DNA from 3 places in the Erwinia sp. Eh17-17 genome. Region 3 is predicted to be linked to each of the others. Evidence: predicted binding sites of a transcription regulator. Region 3 holds the regulator's gene; each other region holds the start of a gene.
What was found. The regulator CRP, encoded in region 3, controls carbon source genes, mostly activating them, when cyclic AMP is high. The targets are predictions, from matches to a motif close to ATGTGANNNNNNTCACAT.
Positions count from the first base shown of each region.

Region 1: a site for CRP is predicted at 3,404-3,421, ahead of aaeR (HTH-type transcriptional activator AaeR). Genes of this name have one in related genera too.
Region 2: a site for CRP is predicted at 2,648-2,665, ahead of cdd (cytidine deaminase). Genes of this name have one in related genera too.

Region 1 is NZ_JBDFQT010000008.1:140,119-146,108, forward strand. Features, by position in the region: gene aaeB (p-hydroxybenzoic acid efflux pump subunit AaeB) at 42-2,000, opposite strand; gene aaeA (p-hydroxybenzoic acid efflux pump subunit AaeA) at 2,014-2,946, opposite strand; gene aaeX (p-hydroxybenzoic acid efflux pump operon protein AaeX) at 2,954-3,157, opposite strand; gene aaeR (HTH-type transcriptional activator AaeR) at 3,439-4,356, shown strand; gene tldD (metalloprotease TldD) at 4,448-5,893, opposite strand.
Region 2 is NZ_JBDFQT010000001.1:232,629-238,618, reverse strand. Features, by position in the region: gene metG (methionine--tRNA ligase) at 1-1,400, shown strand, start outside; gene ABEH87_RS01020 (CidA/LrgA family protein) at 1,514-1,909, shown strand; gene ABEH87_RS01015 (CidB/LrgB family autolysis modulator) at 1,902-2,594, shown strand; gene cdd (cytidine deaminase) at 2,718-3,608, shown strand; gene ABEH87_RS01005 (NAD-dependent malic enzyme) at 3,735-5,432, shown strand; gene sanA (outer membrane permeability protein SanA) at 5,577-5,990, shown strand, end outside.
Region 3 is NZ_JBDFQT010000004.1:20,687-26,676, forward strand. Features, by position in the region: gene ABEH87_RS12595 (hydrolase) at 1-628, shown strand, start outside; gene ABEH87_RS12600 (YheU family protein) at 625-843, shown strand; gene ABEH87_RS12605 (phosphoribulokinase) at 918-1,787, shown strand; gene ABEH87_RS12610 (OsmC family protein) at 1,938-2,345, opposite strand; gene crp (cAMP-activated global transcriptional regulator CRP) at 2,712-3,344, shown strand; gene ABEH87_RS12620 (YccS/YhfK family putative transporter) at 3,402-5,480, shown strand; gene ABEH87_RS12625 (aspartate aminotransferase family protein) at 5,528-5,990, opposite strand, start outside.

The sequences.
Region 1 (5,990 bases), on a different contig from region 3:
GCGGGGGAAAATGCTGGCACCCTGCGCTGCCAGCGGCGGGATCAAATCTGGATCAGGGTATTCTGATATTTCTTCAGCACCGCGGCCAGACGGGCAACCGGCTCTGTAACGTTGAGGGGGGCGTGATACTGCTCCAGCTTTTGCTGATAGATTTCAAACTCTGCCAGCAGCAGGTCAAAATAGTGGCGTTTTTTGCTTTCGCTGCTGGCTGAAATCATCCGGTCAGCGGTGTGACGCAACTGTTTATGAAACGCCGAGAGATCGGGATTCACGGGCACATCGGCATCACGCATCCGCTGGTGAGCAATAATCAGCGTCAGCGCCAGTCGGTACTTGTCGATATCGCCAGGGAAGATATTGAGCAGCATAAACAGCTGCTGATACAGCGCAGGCAGATGATTTTCTTTTCGCCGTGCGGTATTGGTGGTCAGCGCAGAGACGGCGGCATACATCAGGCGGTTTAACAGCGTGCGCCCGACGCGAGCTTTTGAGGTATCGCGGATGAGCAGGATCACCAGCAGCGCTACAAAACAGCCAATCGCCTGCCCAAGCGCACTGTCAATAAACAGGCTGACCTCGAACTTCATCGGGTTATCCAGCGTCAGGATGTTGATGGTCCCGACCAGCGCACCCAGCGTCCCGATCTGACGGCGCTGGATCAGGATGCCGCAGATAAACGCCAGCACGCCAAGAGCGATACACAGCAGCAGCATACTTTGCTGAGTGTTCGGCATGACCACCATGTAATACAGCGACCCCAGCGGGAGGGCGGCAATCATGCCGTAAAGGAAGTCTTTCGCCACCATCAGAGGGTTTGGGGTGCGCATAGCCAGAGAGGTAATCACGGCCAGCATCACCATGGCGCTACTGCCGGATGTCCAGCCGGTCCACAGCCAGAACAGTGAACCCACGGCAATGGCGACAAAGGTGCGTAATCCGTTGACCAGCGCATGGCGGCTCTCTGCAGAGCGCATTTTAACCACCGGCTCCGCGTTGAGTATTTCTTCTTCGATACGACTGATGCTGCTGTTGGTGTGAACGCCTTTCAGCAGCAGCAGATAGCGGCTGGCCGCCCCGACCCAGGTGCGGATGGTCGTGGGTGTATTCCTGCTGCCGCTCACCGCGACCACGCGCCGCATTACTTTCATCCGCTTGTGGATATCCGCAATACTCTCTACCGGTTTTTCGAAGAACAGATGAAACTGCGAAGGAACATATTCCTGACGGGTATTCTGGATAAGAAAGGTTTCACACGCCTGAGTGATTAACGTCAGCGACAGCGTATTCATCACCCGCAGTCGGCGATCCACTTTCTGCCAGCTGCCTGATTCCATCAGCAGATGATTACGCATGCCGTTCAGCGCCGTATTACGGCGCACCAGCCCTGCCCAGCATTTATCAACTTCGTCTTTATCAGCATGGGATACGCAGAGCTGCATCAGCCGATACTGTTCCACCAGCAGGGCATCGATTTCACGTTCAATATCCTGCTTAATTGAACGCGGTGAAAACAGCATATCCGCCACAATGGCACAGACGATACCGATAATAATTTCGCTGCAACGCTCAACGGCAAACTGCGGGGCCAGCAGCAGCGAGCCGTTGGCATCCACGCTGACCACAATGATCAGGGCGGTATAGCCCGCCAGACCAAGCGCATAGGAGTTCTCCACCTTCATCAGCGAGGAGATCCATACGCAGACGCCCGCCCAGATACAGCACAAGAGTAATGTCACTACCGGTGCGCGAATGGTGGCGACCATGATGACGACAGCGGCAATACAGCCGATGAATGTGCCGATAATACGCAGCATACCGCGATGGCGCAGCGCACCGGAGAAGGGATCTCCCCCGGCAGCAAACGCGGTGCCCCCGGCGACGATAGCCGCGGTCATCACTGCCCAGCGGGGGGTTTGCAGGTTGAACTCAAACCCGACAAACAGCGCCAGCAGAATGGCGAAGGTCAGTTTGATGGGAAAACGCAGACGATACCACTGCATAATCTGCCCCGCCTCAGCCAAACTCGCGCAGGCGATGCATCAGCTTCATCAGCGGTGACATATCTTTATCCTGACGATCTTTTGCTCCGGTAACGACGACCGTGGCGGTAGTGCCTGACGGGTAGAGGTTGCCTGGCTGCTGGTCGAGATGAATACGCACCGGCACACGCTGCGCCAGGCGCACCCACTCCAGATTCGAGTCAATGGTCGCCATGCCTTTACCATCAACGGTGCTGCTGCTGTTGGTCACACCGGCAGCGACGCTGTCCACCGAACCGTGCAGCACATGGTTGCTACCCAGAGGGGTGATCTCCACACGGTAGCCCGGACGGATGCCATCCAGCTTGGTTTCTTCCAGGTAAGCCAGCACATAGAAGGAGTTCTGTTTAACCAGCGCGACGGCGGTTGATCCACGGGTAATAAACTCGCCGGTGTAGACATTCAGGTTGGTTATCCAGCCTGCGGAAGGGGCTGTGACGACGGTACGTTCGAGATCCAGCTTAGACAGATCGCGGGTAGCGACCGCTTTCGCCAGCTGATGCTCTGTGGTCTGATAATCATTATTCGCCTGGTCGATGGCTTCACGCGACATCGCAGACACGCCGAGTTTGTTGCGACGTGCGGCTTCGCGGCGCTTTTCGCTGAGCACCGCCTGGTAATAAGCGACATCCGCTTCCGCCTCGTCCAGCGTTTTCTGGTAACGCGGCCGATCGATGGTAAACAGCACCTGGCCTTTCTGCACCAGCTGATTATCATGGACGCGTACGTCGGTGATCAGGCCACTGACATCAGGTGCAATCGCCACCACATCCGCGGTAAATTTGGCGTCACGCGTCCAGGGGGATTCGGTATAAAACACCCAGACACGGAAAATCAGGACAATCGCGATGATCACCAGCAGCAGGGTAATGGCGAAACGGGAAATTTTTCTTGTAAGAGCTTTCACTATGACCTCAGACGAACAATCGGGATACCAGGTAAAACAGGCAGCAATACAATGCAGTGTTAAACAGGGCCGGGTGCCAGACCAGATCGTAGATCCCGGTTGGCGTCAGCAGACGCCGCACCAGCCAGAACACCATCAGCGACACAATTATTTCAAAAAAAATGGGGGGGAATGACATCCCGAACACCACAACAACCGGAAGCGCATTCATTTTTTATCCTTGTTGATTCCTCACCGGGCTACCCGCTGTCACCGTTCGCTCCCCTTCCGGTTTCAGAACGGTTCGGTATGCAGGTTGATGATGTTTCGTCGACGGGTGTACTGTCAGACATTAATCAGAACCGTAGCTCATTGAATAATAGCCTATCCAACGAACCAGCATTAAAAGGGCGTGGGGTGACGGAACGGTAACCCGGCGGTGCTATAGTAACGCGGCTGACTATAAGTTATCTACCAAATGTGATCTAAATCACTTTTAAGCCAGAGTTAATAATGGAAAGACTGAAAGGCATGACCGTTTTCGCCAAAGTAGTTGAACTGGGTTCATTTACAGCGGCAGCACAGCATATGCAGCTAAGCGTATCGGCAGTCAGTCAGATTGTTGCCAGACTGGAAAATGAGCTGCAGGTAAAACTGCTTAACCGGAGTACCCGCAGTCTCGGGCTGACCGAGGCCGGTAAGATTTACTTTCAGGGCTGTCGGAGGATGATGTCCGAAGCGCAGCAGGTGCATGAACAGCTGTGGGCATTTAATAATACCCCGATCGGCACCCTGCGCATTGGCAGTTCCTCCACGATGTCGCAGAACCTGCTGGCTCCGATGACCGAGGAGATGCTGAAGGAGTACCCCGGCCTGACGGTAAATCTTGTCACCGGCATCCCGGCACCCGACCTGATTGCCGACGGACTGGATCTGGTGGTGCGTGTGGGTTCCTTACAGGATTCCAGCCTGTTTTCTACCCGTCTGGGCTCGATGCCGATGGTGGTCTGTGCCGCCAAAAGCTATCTGGCGCAGTTCGGGACGCCGGAGAAACCTTCCGATATCAGCAACCATTCGTGGCTGGAGTACAGCGTGCGCGTGGATAACGATTTTGAGCTGACCTCACCACAGGGCACCTCCATTCGTCTCTCGCCCCAGGGGCGTTTTGCTACTAATGACTCGCAGACGCTTATCCGCTGGCTGAAGTCCGGCACCGGCATCGCCTATGTTCCGCTGATGTGGATTATTGATGAGATTAACGCCGGAAAGGTGGAGATCCTGTTTGGCCATTATCAGTCCGTGCCGCGCCCGGTATATGCGGTTTACACGCAGAAAGATAAGCTGCCGCTGAAGGTGCAGGTATGTATTAACTATCTGATTGCTTACTTCGATAAGGTGGCAGAGATTTATCAGGAGTTTCGTAAGGGATAACAGGCAGGGCGACCGATATTTGCAGGGGCGGACCTTTTTCCGGTCCGCCCGATATCTGTAAGGGCAGACCTTTTTTCCGGTCCGCCCGATATTACGCGGTACCGCCGACGGTCAGTTTATCCAGCTTCAGCGTCGGCTGGCCGACGCCGACCGGCAGGCTCTGCCCCTCTTTGCCACACACGCCAACCCCCTTATCCAGCGCCAGGTCATTACCGACCATGGAAATCTGCTGCATCGCCTCAATGCCGGAACCGATCAGCGTCGCGCCTTTCACCGGCTTCGTCACCTTACCATTTTCAATCAGATAGGCTTCAGAGGTGGAGAAAACAAACTTCCCGGAGGTGATATCAACCTGTCCACCGCCAAAGTTCGGGGCATACAGGCCGTATTCTACGCTTTCAATAATATCCTGCGGCGTCGATTTGCCTGCCAGCATATAGGTGTTGGTCATGCGCGGCATAGGAAGGTGTGCATAAGACTCACGGCGACCGTTACCGGTCGGCGCAACCCCCATCAGACGCGCATTGAGCTTATCCTGCATGTAGCCTTTCAGGATGCCGTTCTCAATCAGAACATTGTACTGACCCGGAACGCCTTCATCATCCACCGCCAGCGAGCCGCGCAGTCCGTCAATGGTGCCATCATCCACGACCGTACACAGCTCAGACGCCACCAGCTGGCCCATCTGGCCGCTGAACACCGACGTGCCACGGCGGTTAAAGTCGCCTTCCAGCCCGTGACCGACCGCTTCGTGCAGCAGCACGCCCGGCCAGCCAGCGCCCAGCACCACGGGAATTGTCCCGGCCGGTGCGGCGACCGCATTCAGATTCACCAGGGCCATGCGCACCGCTTCACGTGCCCAGGCTTCGGCTCGCACTTCACCGGCTTCGTTAGCCAGGAAGAACTCATAGCCAAAACGACCGCCACCGCCGCTGGAGCCACGCTCACGTTTGCCGTTATCTTCCACCTGTACGCTGACAGAGAGGCGAACCAGGGGACGAACATCAGCCGCCAGAGTGCCATCGGTGGCCGCGACCAGAATCAGCTCATAGACGCCGCTAAGGCTGGCAGAGACTTCCTGTACGCGCTTATCTGCCGCACGTGCAGCGGCGTCTACGCGATGTAGCAGAGAAATTTTCTCTTCACGCGTCAGACTTTGCAGCGGGTCGAGCGCCGGATAAAGCGCTCTGTTAGCCACGGCTCCCAGCGTGCGGGACTGCCCGTTACCCTGTTCGCGCACGATGCTGCGCGCCGCCGTTGCGCTCTGATGCAGTGCATTCAGCGTGATCTGGTCGGCATAAGCAAAGCCGGTTTTCTCACCGCTGACAGCACGCACACCCACGCCCTGATCGATATTATAGGAACCGTCTTTAATGATACGGTCTTCCAGCACCCAGGATTCATGGTAGCTGGACTGAAAATAGAGGTCAGCATAGTCCAGCTTGCGCTCGGAAAGCTGGCCGAGGATGGAAAAAAGGTCGCTTTGACTAATGTTGTTAGCAGTTAGTAACTGCTCACTTACCAGATTCAGACTCATGAATTCTCGCTCTGTGGGGATGGCCGAATACAGCAGGCCGGCATCGCTAAAACCGGGTGATGTCATTCTTACGTTATGGTAACAGCCTGAGGCAATA
Region 2 (5,990 bases), on a different contig from region 3:
TGCAGGAGCAGGTTGCGAATAAAATGCAGGAGTGGTTCGAATCCGGCCTGCAACAGTGGGACATCTCACGCGATGCGCCGTATTTCGGCTTCGAGATCCCCGGTGCGCCAGGCAAGTATTTTTACGTCTGGCTGGATGCGCCAATCGGCTACATGGGCTCTTTCAAGAACCTGTGCGATAAGCGCGGCGACATCGACTTTGATGCCTTCTGGCAGAAAGATTCCGATGCCGATCTCTACCACTTTATTGGTAAAGATATCGTCTATTTCCACAGCCTGTTCTGGCCGGCAATGCTGGAAGGCAGCAATTTCCGCAAGCCGACCAACCTGTTTGTTCACGGTTACGTCACGGTTAACGGCGCGAAAATGTCAAAATCGCGCGGCACCTTTATTAAAGCCAGCACCTGGCTGCAACATCTGGATGCCGACAGCCTGCGTTACTACTACGCGGCGAAGCTCTCCTCACGTATCGACGATATCGACCTGAACCTGGAAGATTTCGTGCAGCGTGTGAATGCCGATATCGTGAACAAAGTGGTCAACCTGGCATCGCGTAACGCGGGCTTTATCAGCAAACGCTTCGGCGGGCAGCTCTCCGCTGAACTGGCCGACCCGGCGCTGTACAACACCTTTACCGATGCCTCAGCCAGCATTGGTGAAGCCTGGGCCAGCCGCGAGTTTGGCCGTGCGGTGCGTGAAATTATGGCGCTGGCCGACGTCGCTAACCGCTACGTGGACGAGCAGGCGCCGTGGGTGGTGGCGAAGCAGGAAGGCCGCGATGCCGACCTTCAGGCCATCTGCTCGATGGGCATCAACCTGTTCCGCGTGCTGATGACCTGGCTGAAACCGGTAATGCCATCCCTGACCGAACGCTGTGAAGCGTTCCTGAATCAGGAACTGAGCTGGGACGGTATCGAACAGCCGTTGCTGAACCACACCATTGCCCCCTTTAAAGCGCTGTATGGCCGCATTGAGATGGATAAAGTGAACGGGCTGATCGAAGCCTCGAAAGAGGATGCGGCGGCGGCGAAAGCCCCAGCCAGCGGCCCGCTGGCGGACGATCCTATTCAGGACACCATCACCTTTGACGATTTTGCCAAAGTGGATATGCGCATTGCGCTGATTGAGAACGCGGAATTTGTCGAAGGCTCCGACAAGCTGCTGCGTCTGTCACTCGATCTGGGCGGTGAAAAGCGTAACGTGTTCTCCGGCATTCGTGCCGCTTACCCGGACCCGTCCGTGCTGGTAGGCCGTCTGACGGTCATGGTCGCGAACCTGGCACCGCGTAAAATGCGCTTCGGTCTCTCTGAAGGCATGGTGATGGCGGCAGGTCCCGGTGGCAAAGACATTTTCCTGCTCAGCCCGGACAGCGGCGCACAGCCAGGCCAGCAGGTTAAATAACCACCGTGCTTTGTAGGGGTTGACCTTCTTTACCGGTCAATCCGTTGTTAAGATGTCAGTCATCTGCACGGGGCGACCGCAAAAGGGTCGCCCCCTACTGTTCAGGACACTGAATGCATACCGCCCTCGTTACGCTATGGCAATATCTCCGCGCCTTCATCATTATTTATCTGTGCCTTTATGCCGGGCGTGGCCTCTCTGCCCTGCTGCCGGTCGCTATCCCCGGCAGTATCCTTGGCATGTTAATGCTGTTTGCTCTCCTTGCCTTTCAGCTTCTCCCTGTTCACTGGGTAAAACCCGGCTGTCATCTGCTGATCCGCTATATGGCGCTGCTGTTCGTCCCCATCAGCGTTGGCGTGATGAACGATATGGATATCCTCACCGCGCAGTTTGGCCCGATCGTTATCTCCTGTGTGGTCAGTACCCTGGTGGTGCTGGTCACCATCGGGCTGATGTCGCAGCGCCTTAACGACCGCCACCAGCGGCGAACAGGAGCGCAGGATGAGTGATATCTGGTGGTCCCTGCCGCTGACTATTCTGGTGTTCCTCGCGGCGCGCAAACTGGCAGCCAGAGCCAAAATGTCGATCGTCAATCCGCTGCTGATTGCCATGGCGGTCATCATCCCGCTACTGCTGCTGCTGCAAATGCCCTACACGCGCTACTTCCAGGGCAGCGCCCTGCTTAACGATCTGCTTCAGCCTGCCGTTGTAGCGCTGGCACTGCCGCTCTACGAGCAGATGCATCAGATCCGCGCGCGCTGGAAATCGATTATCAGCGTCTGCTTTGTCGGCAGTATCACGGCGATGGTGTCCGGTACGGCCATTGCTCTGTGGCTGGGAGCAACGCCGCAAATTGCCGCCACGCTGCTGCCGAAGTCGGTCACCACGCCGATTGCCATGGCGGTGTCAGGGACGCTTGGCGGCATTCCGGCCATCAGCGCCATCTGCGTACTGCTGGCGGGAGTGCTGGGCGCCGTTTTCGGCCATATGCTGCTTAATCTGCTGCGGGTGCGCAGCAAATCCGCACGCGGGCTGGCGATTGGCAATGCCTCGCACGCGCTGGGCACCGCCAGAGCGGCCGAACTCGACTATCAGGAAGGTGCGTTCAGTTCGCTGGCGCTGGTGCTGTGCGGCATTATTACTTCACTGCTGGCGCCGTTCATTTTCCCTCTGCTGATGGCGCTCTGGGGCTAAAACTTGCGATAAGTCTCGCAATTTGCTGATCAATTTCATTTATTACATTGATAGAGAGATTTAGATCACATATAACTGGCTGCCGGCCCGCTAGCATGGGCTGCTTTTTGCGAGAGGCTCACTATGCACCCACGTTACCAGCAGGCATTTGCCACACTTCCTGATCTGCTACAGAATGCCCTTCAGCCGATAATATCCGCTGACGATTTTGCCGGATTTATCACCGCCAGCCAGGCACAGCAGTTGAAACAACACTGCGGGCTCGACGACAGCGAGCTGGCCTTTGCCCTGCTGCCGCTGGCCGCCGCCTGCGCCGTGGCAACGCTGTCTGACTTTAAGGTCGGGGCCATCGCCCGAGGTAAAAGCGGAACGCTGTGGTTTGGCGCCAATATGGAGTTTTCCGGGGCGACCATGCAGCAGACGGTTCACGCTGAGCAGAGTGCCGTTACCCACGCCTGGCTGCGCGGCGAAAGCAGCCTGGAAAGCATTACCGTGAACTACACCCCCTGCGGTCACTGCCGTCAGTTTATGAATGAACTGAACAGCGGCAGCGGGCTGACCATCGAACTGCCTGGCCGCGCCGCCGCCACGCTGGGCCACTACCTGCCGGACTCCTTCGGGCCGCGCGACCTGGCCATCACCACGCTGCTGATGGACGATATCGATCACGGTTTCAGCGCCACGGGTGATGCGCTGGAACAGGCCGCAGTGGCCGCCGCCAGCCGCAGCCACGCGCCTTACAGCAAAGCCTGGAGCGGCGTCGCACTGCAAACCACCGGCGGCAGCCTCTTCGCCGGGCGCTATGCGGAGAATGCCGCCTTTAACCCCAGCCTGCCACCGCTGCAGGGCGCACTGAACCTGCTTAACCTGAGCGGCCATGCATTGAGTACTATTCAGCGCGCCGTTCTGGCCGAAGCGCCGGACGCCGCCCTCAGCCAGCAAAGTGCTACCGCTGCGACCCTGGCCGCGCTGGGTTGCACCCATTTCAGTACGGTTGCACTGGTTAAGGCGTAAGGAAAGTCACTGTAATTCGAGAAAGATCGCAGCTTTTGTTATTGCGTGTTAACAAAAGCTGTACTTTCAGATGAATTATTTTAGGATTGGCCCCACAACATCCCGATCCTAATAGAGTATGAATTCATGGAACTCGAATACGAAAGTAAACGACCGCTGTACATCCCTTATGCTGGCCCGATCCTGCTGGAATTCCCCCTACTGAACAAAGGCAGTGCGTTCTCAATTGAAGAGCGAAATGACTTCAACCTGAACGGCCTGCTGCCAGAAACGGTAGAAAGCATCGAGGAGCAGGCAGAGCGCGCATGGCGTCAGTTCCAGGACTTCAAAAACAATAACGATAAACACGTCTACCTGCGCAATATTCAGGACACCAACGAAACCCTGTTCTACCGTCTGCTCGACAATCATCTGGAAGAGATGATGCCAATCATCTACACCCCAACCGTGGGTGCCGCCTGTGAGCACTTCTCAGAAATTTACCGTCGCGCACGCGGTCTGTTTATCTCTTATCCGAACCGCGCCAATATCGAAGATATGCTGCAGAACGCCACTAAGCAGAATGTGAAAGTGATCGTGGTGACCGACGGTGAGCGTATTCTCGGACTGGGCGATCAGGGCATTGGCGGCATGGGCATTCCTATTGGTAAGCTTTCACTCTATACCGCCTGCGGCGGCATCAGCCCGGCGTATACCCTGCCGGTCGTGCTGGATGTCGGCACCAATAATCAGCAGCTGCTGAACGACCCGCTGTATATGGGCTGGCGTCATCCGCGCATCACTGGCGAAGAGTATGACAGCTTCGTCAATGAGTTTATCAATGCGGTGAAAAGCCGCTGGCCGAATGTGCTGTTGCAGTTCGAAGACTTCGCCCAGAAAAATGCCATGCCGCTGCTGGAACGTTACCGCGATGAAGTGTGCTGCTTTAATGATGATATTCAGGGCACGGCGGCGGTTACGCTGGGCACCCTGATTGCTGCCAGCCGCGCCGCAGGCAGCAAGCTGTGTGAGCAGAAGGTAGTGTTCCTCGGTGCCGGTTCTGCCGGGTGTGGCATTGCCGAGCAGATTATTGCGCAGATGAAGTCGGAAGGCCTGAGCGATGAAGAAGCCCGCGCACGTGTATTCATGGTTGACCGCTTTGGTCTGCTGACCGACAAGCTGCCAAATCTGCTGAACTTCCAGAGCAGGCTGGTACAGAAAAGTGAGAGCCTGGCGAGCTGGGACAGCAGCAGTGATTCGCTGTCACTGCTGGATGTGGTGCGTAATGCCCAACCCAACATTATGATTGGCGTATCCGGCCAGCCGGGTCTGTTCAGTGAAGAGATCGTGCGCGAGATGCATAAGCACTGTGCCCGTCCGATTATCATGCCGCTGTCGAACCCGACTTCACGCGTGGAAGCTACTCCGCAGGATATTATGGCGTGGACCGACGGTAATGCGCTGGTGGCGACGGGCAGCCCGTTCTCTCCGGCGGTCTGGAAAGATAAAACCTACCCGATTGCCCAGTGCAACAACTCGTACATCTTCCCTGGCATTGGTCTGGGCGTGATTGCTTCAGGTGCTACCCGCGTGACGGACAGCATGCTGATGGCAGCAAGCCGTGCGCTGGCGGATTGCTCACCGTTGGTCAATGACGGCTTTGGCCCGGTGCTGCCGGAAGTGAAAGACATTCAGGGCGTGTCAAAACTGATTGCGATGGCGGTCGGTAAAGCTGCGCAGCTGGCAGGCGTTGCCGTAGTTACTTCTGAAGATGTGCTGTCAAAAGCCATTGCGGCCAACTTCTGGCTGCCGCAGTATCGTAACTATCGTCGTACCTCAATTTAAGCCTCATCCCCCCTTCCCCGCCGTGCCGGTGAGGAAGGGGGATTGTGTGAAAACAAACCATTCAACACACTGTTACTTGCTTCACTCCCCCGCCTCAAGTAGCCTTGATGCCACTTTCCCCCGGCAACCCGAGCACCGTTCAGCATGTTGAAACGCCTGACTTATGGTCTGATCATCATCATCACCCTGGTGGTTCTGACCGCGCTTGGGCTCGATCGCTGGATCAGCTGGAAAACCGCACCCTACGTCTATGATGATATGAAGTCATTACCCCATCGTCAGGTCGGTGTGGTGCTGGGTACGGCTAAATATTACCGCACCGGCGTGATTAACCAGTATTACCTCTACCGCATGCAGGGAGCGATCAACGCTTACAACAGCGGCAAGGTGAATTATCTGCTGCTGAGCGGCGATAACGCCCAGCAAAGCTATAACGAACCGATGACGATGCGCCGCGATTTAATCGCCGCCGGCGTCGATCCGTCAGATATCGTGCTGGATTACGCCGGTTTCCGCACGCTCGACTCGATAGTACGCACCCGTAAGGTTTTTGATACC
Region 3 (5,990 bases):
CGCCAGCTACTTTTTGCAGTGGCTGCGTGACGAATGGGGCCAGGTGCCCACCGCCGCAGTGGGGATCTCGCTCGGGGGGAATATGCTGGCCTGCCTGATGGGCAAACAGGGCGAAGACTGCCTGCTGGATGCCGGCGTCGTGGTTTCGGCACCGCTGATGCTGGAACCGTGCAGCCAGCGGCTTGAGCAGGGGTTTTCCCGCGTCTACCAGCGCTACCTGCTTAATCTGCTGAAGCAGAATGCCGCCCGCAAATTACAGGCCTGGCCGGGCACGCTGCCGGTCGACCTCGCCCAGCTCAAATCCCTGCGCCTGCTGCGGGACTTTGATGATGCCATCACCGCCCGCGCGCACGGTTTTACTGACGCCAGCGACTACTATCGCCGCTGTAGCGCCATGCCACTGTTACCCGGCGTGCGTAAACCGCTGCTGATTATTCACGCTAAAGATGACCCGTTTATGACCCCGGAAGTGATCCCCGATATCGCCCTGCTGCCGTCCGGCGTTGAGTATCAGCTGACGCAGCACGGCGGGCATGTGGGTTTTGTAGGCGGCACGCTGCGTAAACCACAGATGTGGCTGGAACAGCGTATTCCGCAATGGCTTGCAACCTGGCTGGACAACGAATGATTATTCCCTGGAAAGACCTTGATAACGAAACGCTCGACAATCTGATTGAATCCTTTGTGCTGCGTGAGGGCACTGACTACGGCGAACAGGAGCGATCGCTGCAACAGAAAGTGGACGATGTTCGCCGCCAACTGAGCAGCGGCGAGGTGGTGCTGGTCTGGTCCGAACTGCATGAGTCCGTCAATATCATGCCGCGTGGCCAGTTTCGCGAATAAGCGGAGATGACTTTGCCCGGCGAAACATGGTACCAATGATCCGTCCGTCAGACCTTTCCAGGGAGTTGTAAGCCATGTCAGCCAAACATCCGGTTATCGCCGTCACAGGATCCAGCGGGGCGGGAACCACCACCACCAGCCTGGCCTTCAGAAAAATTTTCCAGCAGCTCAACCTGCGCGCTGCCGAGGTCGAAGGGGACAGCTTTCACCGTTTTACCCGGCCGGAAATGGACATGGCGATCCGTAAAGCGCGCGATATGGGCAAACACGTCAGCTATTTTGGCCCGGAAGCCAACGACTTTGGTCTGCTGGAACAAACCTTCAGCGAGTATGGCCACAGCGGCACCGGCCAGTCGCGCAAATATCTGCACACCTATGATGAAGCGGTGCCGTGGAATCAGGTACCGGGCACATTTACCCCGTGGCAACCCCTGCCGGAACCGACCGACGTACTGTTTTATGAAGGCCTGCACGGCGGCGTCATGACGCCACAGCACAACGTAGCCGAAAAGGTGGACCTGCTGGTCGGCGTGGTGCCAATCGTCAACCTGGAGTGGATACAGAAGCTGGTGAGGGATACCGGCGAGCGTGGCCATTCGCGCGAAGCCGTGATGGACTCTGTGGTGCGCTCAATGGAGGATTACATCAACTTCATTACCCCGCAGTTCTCGCGCACGCATATCAACTTCCAGCGCGTGCCGACGGTGGATACCTCCAACCCGTTTGCCGCACGCGGTATCCCCTCTCTGGATGAAAGCTTCGTGGTGATCCACTTCCAGGGGCTGGAAGATATCGACTTCCCTTACCTGCTGTCGATGTTACAGGGCTCGTTTATCTCTCATATTAAAACGCTGGTGGTGCCGGGAGGCAAAATGGGGCTGGCGATGGAGCTGATTATGGGGCCGCTGGTCAAAAATCTGATTGAAGGCAAGAAAATCGGCTGAGCGGCTCCAGGTGGGATTAAATATTCACGTGCAGCCATTGATACCCTATGTCGCAATCAGGTCGAAAAAATCTCCGCTGATAGCGAGAGCACAGCGATTACTGACGCTTTTCCACCAGGCCTGCACCGGCATTAACCCCAGTGACAGTCATCAGGACAGCTCAATGACTTCGTAGCTGTGCGTCATTTTCACCCCGCTGCCCAGCATAATGGCCACCGAGCAATACTTCTCTGCGGAAAGATCGACCGCGCGGGACACCGCCTTATCCCCCAGCGCTTTGCCGCTGACGATAAAATGCAGATTGATATGGGTGAAAATACGCGGGGCCTCTTCACGACGCTCTGACGTTAACTTCACCTCACAGTCGGCCACATCGTGACGGCCTTTTTGTAAAATAGAGACCACATCAATGGCGCTACAGCCTCCGGCCGCCATCAGCACCATCTCCATCGGGCTGGGTGCTTTATCCCCTGAGTTTCCATCCATCAGAATCTGATGGCCAGATGAGGATTCTCCCAAAAATGTCAGCCCTTCAACCCATTTAACACGTGCCTGCATAACTAAATCCTCGAATTCATTCAGTTACCGCAGAGTACGCCGCGCCAGGAAAAACGGCAATGCTCCCTTTTTCAAATTATGCTGAAGCGAGACAACAGAAGACAGTCTGGTAAAGCTGTGCTACAAACAAAGCTGCAATATTTTACTGGCATGAGAATGCAAGGTAAAAACGGGACGACAGCACGAGCCATGCTCTTAACAGAGGCCCGTATCATTTCCTATGGGAACGCTTGAATATTTCAACGCCTGGCAGGGACTCATACCCTGATACCCTAAATATTTCGCGCAGCAGGCCAGCGGCGACGCCGCTGCAGCACGTAGAATACAGGGTAGATTAGGCACGATTACAACAGAGGATAACAGCGAATGGTTCTCGGCAAACCGCAAACAGACCCTACTCTCGAATGGTTCCTGTCACATTGCCATATTCACAAATATCCATCCAAAAGCACGCTGATTCATCAGGGTGAAAAGGCGGAAACCCTCTACTACATCGTTAAAGGTTCTGTAGCGGTGTTAATCAAGGATGAAGAAGGCAAAGAGATGATCCTCTCTTACCTCAACCAGGGCGACTTTATTGGCGAACTGGGCCTCTTTGAAGAAGGTCAGGAGCGCAGTGCGTGGGTACGTGCAAAAACAGCCTGTGAAGTGGCTGAAATCTCCTACAAAAAATTCCGTCAGTTGATTCAGGTGAATCCTGACATCCTGATGCGCCTGTCTTCACAAATGGCGCGTCGACTGCAGGTCACATCAGAGAAAGTGGGTAATTTAGCTTTCCTTGACGTTACCGGGCGCATTGCCCAGACGTTACTGAATCTGGCGAAGCAGCCTGATGCCATGACTCACCCGGATGGTATGCAGATTAAAATCACCCGTCAGGAGATCGGCCAGATTGTTGGCTGTTCCCGCGAAACCGTTGGCCGTATTCTGAAAATGCTGGAAGATCAGAACCTGATCTCCGCACACGGTAAAACTATCGTTGTTTACGGCACACGTTAACCGGCTCTGACCCCACGGCGCGACGCCCTGTCGCGCCGTTTTTATTTGGTGTGGATCATGTGGCGGCGAATCATCTATCATCCCGAAGTTAACTATGCGCTCAGGCAAACGCTGGTGCTGTGTTTACCTGTGGCCATTGGCTGGATGCTGGGTGAACTGCAAAGCGGTCTGCTGTTCTCTTTGGTGCCTGCCTGCTGTAATAACGCCGGTCTTGATACCCCGCACAAACGCTTCTTTAAACGCCTGATAGTGGGCGGTGGACTGTTCGCCTTCAGCAGTTTTTTAATCCAGTACGCCGGAGCCGAAGGCGTGCCGCTGCCGGTGATCCTGCTGGTCATGGCATTATTGCTGGGCGTGACCGGTGAAATCAGTCCGCTTCATGGCCGTCTGTTACCCGCTTCTCTGATCGCTGCCATCTTCACCCTCAGCCTTGCCGGGCGGATGCCGATGTGGCAGCCACCGCTGTTGTATATTCTTGGCACCGTCTGGTACGGCGCATTTAACTGGTTCTGGTTCTGGCTGTGGAAAGAGCAGCCGATGCGCGAAACCCTCAGTCTGCTATACCGCGAGCTGGCCGACTACTGCGACGCCAAATACACCCTGCTCACCCGACTGACTGACCCGGAAACTGCCCTGCCGCCGCTGCTGGCACGCCAGCAGAAAGCGGTCGATCTGATTAACACCTGCTACCAGCAGATGCATATGCTGTCCGCCAGCCGCGATAACCACTATCAGCGCCTGACGCGGGCGTTTCAGGTGGCACTCGACTTACAGGAACACATTGCGGTCAGTCTGCATCAGCCGGAAGAAGTGCAGAAACTGGTGGAGCAGAGCCACGCTGAGGCGGTGATCCGCTGGAATGCCCAGACCATTGCCGCCCGGCTGCGGGTGCTGGCGGATGACATTCTCTACCACCGTTTTGCGCAACGTTTCACCATGGACAAACCGCTGCAGGCGCTGGAGAAAATCGCCCGTCAGCATCCGGATAACCCGGTGGGTAACTTTTGTTACTACCACTTCAGCCGCATTGCACGGGTACTACGCACCCAGCGCCCGCTGTACCGTCGCGACCTGATGGCCGACCGCCAGCGCCGCCTGCCGCTGCTTCCCGCGCTGAAAAGCTACCTGTCGCTGAAATCCTCGGCCCTGCGCACCGCCGCACGCTATGCCGTTATGCTGACCTTTGCCAGCTCTCTGGCACTGTTCTTTAACCTGCCGAAGCCTTACTGGATCCTGATGACAGTGATGTTTGTCAGCCTTAATGGTTACAGCGCCACCAGGGTACGTATTCAGCACAGAGCGCTGGGTACGCTGGCCGGGCTGGTGATTGCCGCCACCACGCTGGGCCTGCATGTCCCGGAGTCCTGGGTGCTGCTGATCATGCTGGCCATCACCCTGGTGAGCTACCTGTTTATCCGTAAATTTTACGGCTGGGCCACGATTGGATTTACCGTCACCACCGTTTATTCGCTGCAATTGCTGTCCCTCAACGGGGCGCAGTTCCTGGTGCCGCGCCTGCTGGATACGCTGATAGGCTGTCTGATTGCGTTTGCCGGCATGATCTGGCTGTGGCCGCAGTGGCAGAGCGGGTTGATGCGTCAGAATGCGCACGACGCGCTGGAAACCTATCAGGAAGCCCTGCAGATGCTGCTGGGCAGTGAGCAGGAGGCGGTGAAGCTGGCGTACCAGCGGATGCGGGTCAATCAGGCACATAATGCGCTGTTTAACTCACTGCATCAGGCGATGCAGGAGCCGGGCTTTAATTCCCGCTATCTGTCTGATATGCAGCTGTGGGTAACGCACAGCCAGTTTATTGTTGAACATATCAACGCCATGACCATCCTGGCGCGTGAACACACCATGCTGACCCCGTCGCTGGCGGAGCGCTATTTACAGTCATGTGAAATCGCCCTGCAGCGCTGTCAGCAGCGCCTGGAATATGACGGGCCCGATTCAGGGAGTAACGTGCTGGACGCGCCGGAAGATTTCCATCAGGGTCCGGTGACGATTATGGAACGGCATGTCAAACGGATCCTGGGCCATCTCAGCGTGATGCACACCATCTCGTCACTGACCTGGAGCCAGCGCCCGCATCACGGTCGCTGGCTGTTACGGCGGTTGGGGAAATCATCGTAAATACCCCGGGGGCGATCGGAAAAAAGGTCGCCCCTGGGGTCGGGCGATCAGTTCAGTACGTTTTCGACGGCGGTCGCGAAGCGCGCCATGCCTTCGGCAATATCGGCCGGCTCAATCACCAGCGACGGCGCAAAGCGTATCACGTCAGTCCCTGCCACCAGCACCATCACACCCGCTTCTGCCGCAGCGTTAAGGATATCGCGCGCTTTACCGGCATGCTGTGATTTCAGCGCCGCACCAATCAGCAGCCCTTTACCCCGGATATCGCTGAACAGATCGAAACGGGCATCCAGCGCCTCCAGCGCCGCGACGAACAGCTGACGCCGTTGCGCCACGCCGTCCAGCACGGCTGGGGTGTTGATGATGTCCAGCGCCGCTTCTGCCACCGCACAGGCCAGCGGGTTACCGCCGTAAGTGGTGCCGTGTACGCCGGGTGCCATGACGGAGGCAATCTCGTTGGTGGTCAGCATGGCACTGACCGGGAAACCGCCGCCCAGCGCTTTCGCAGTG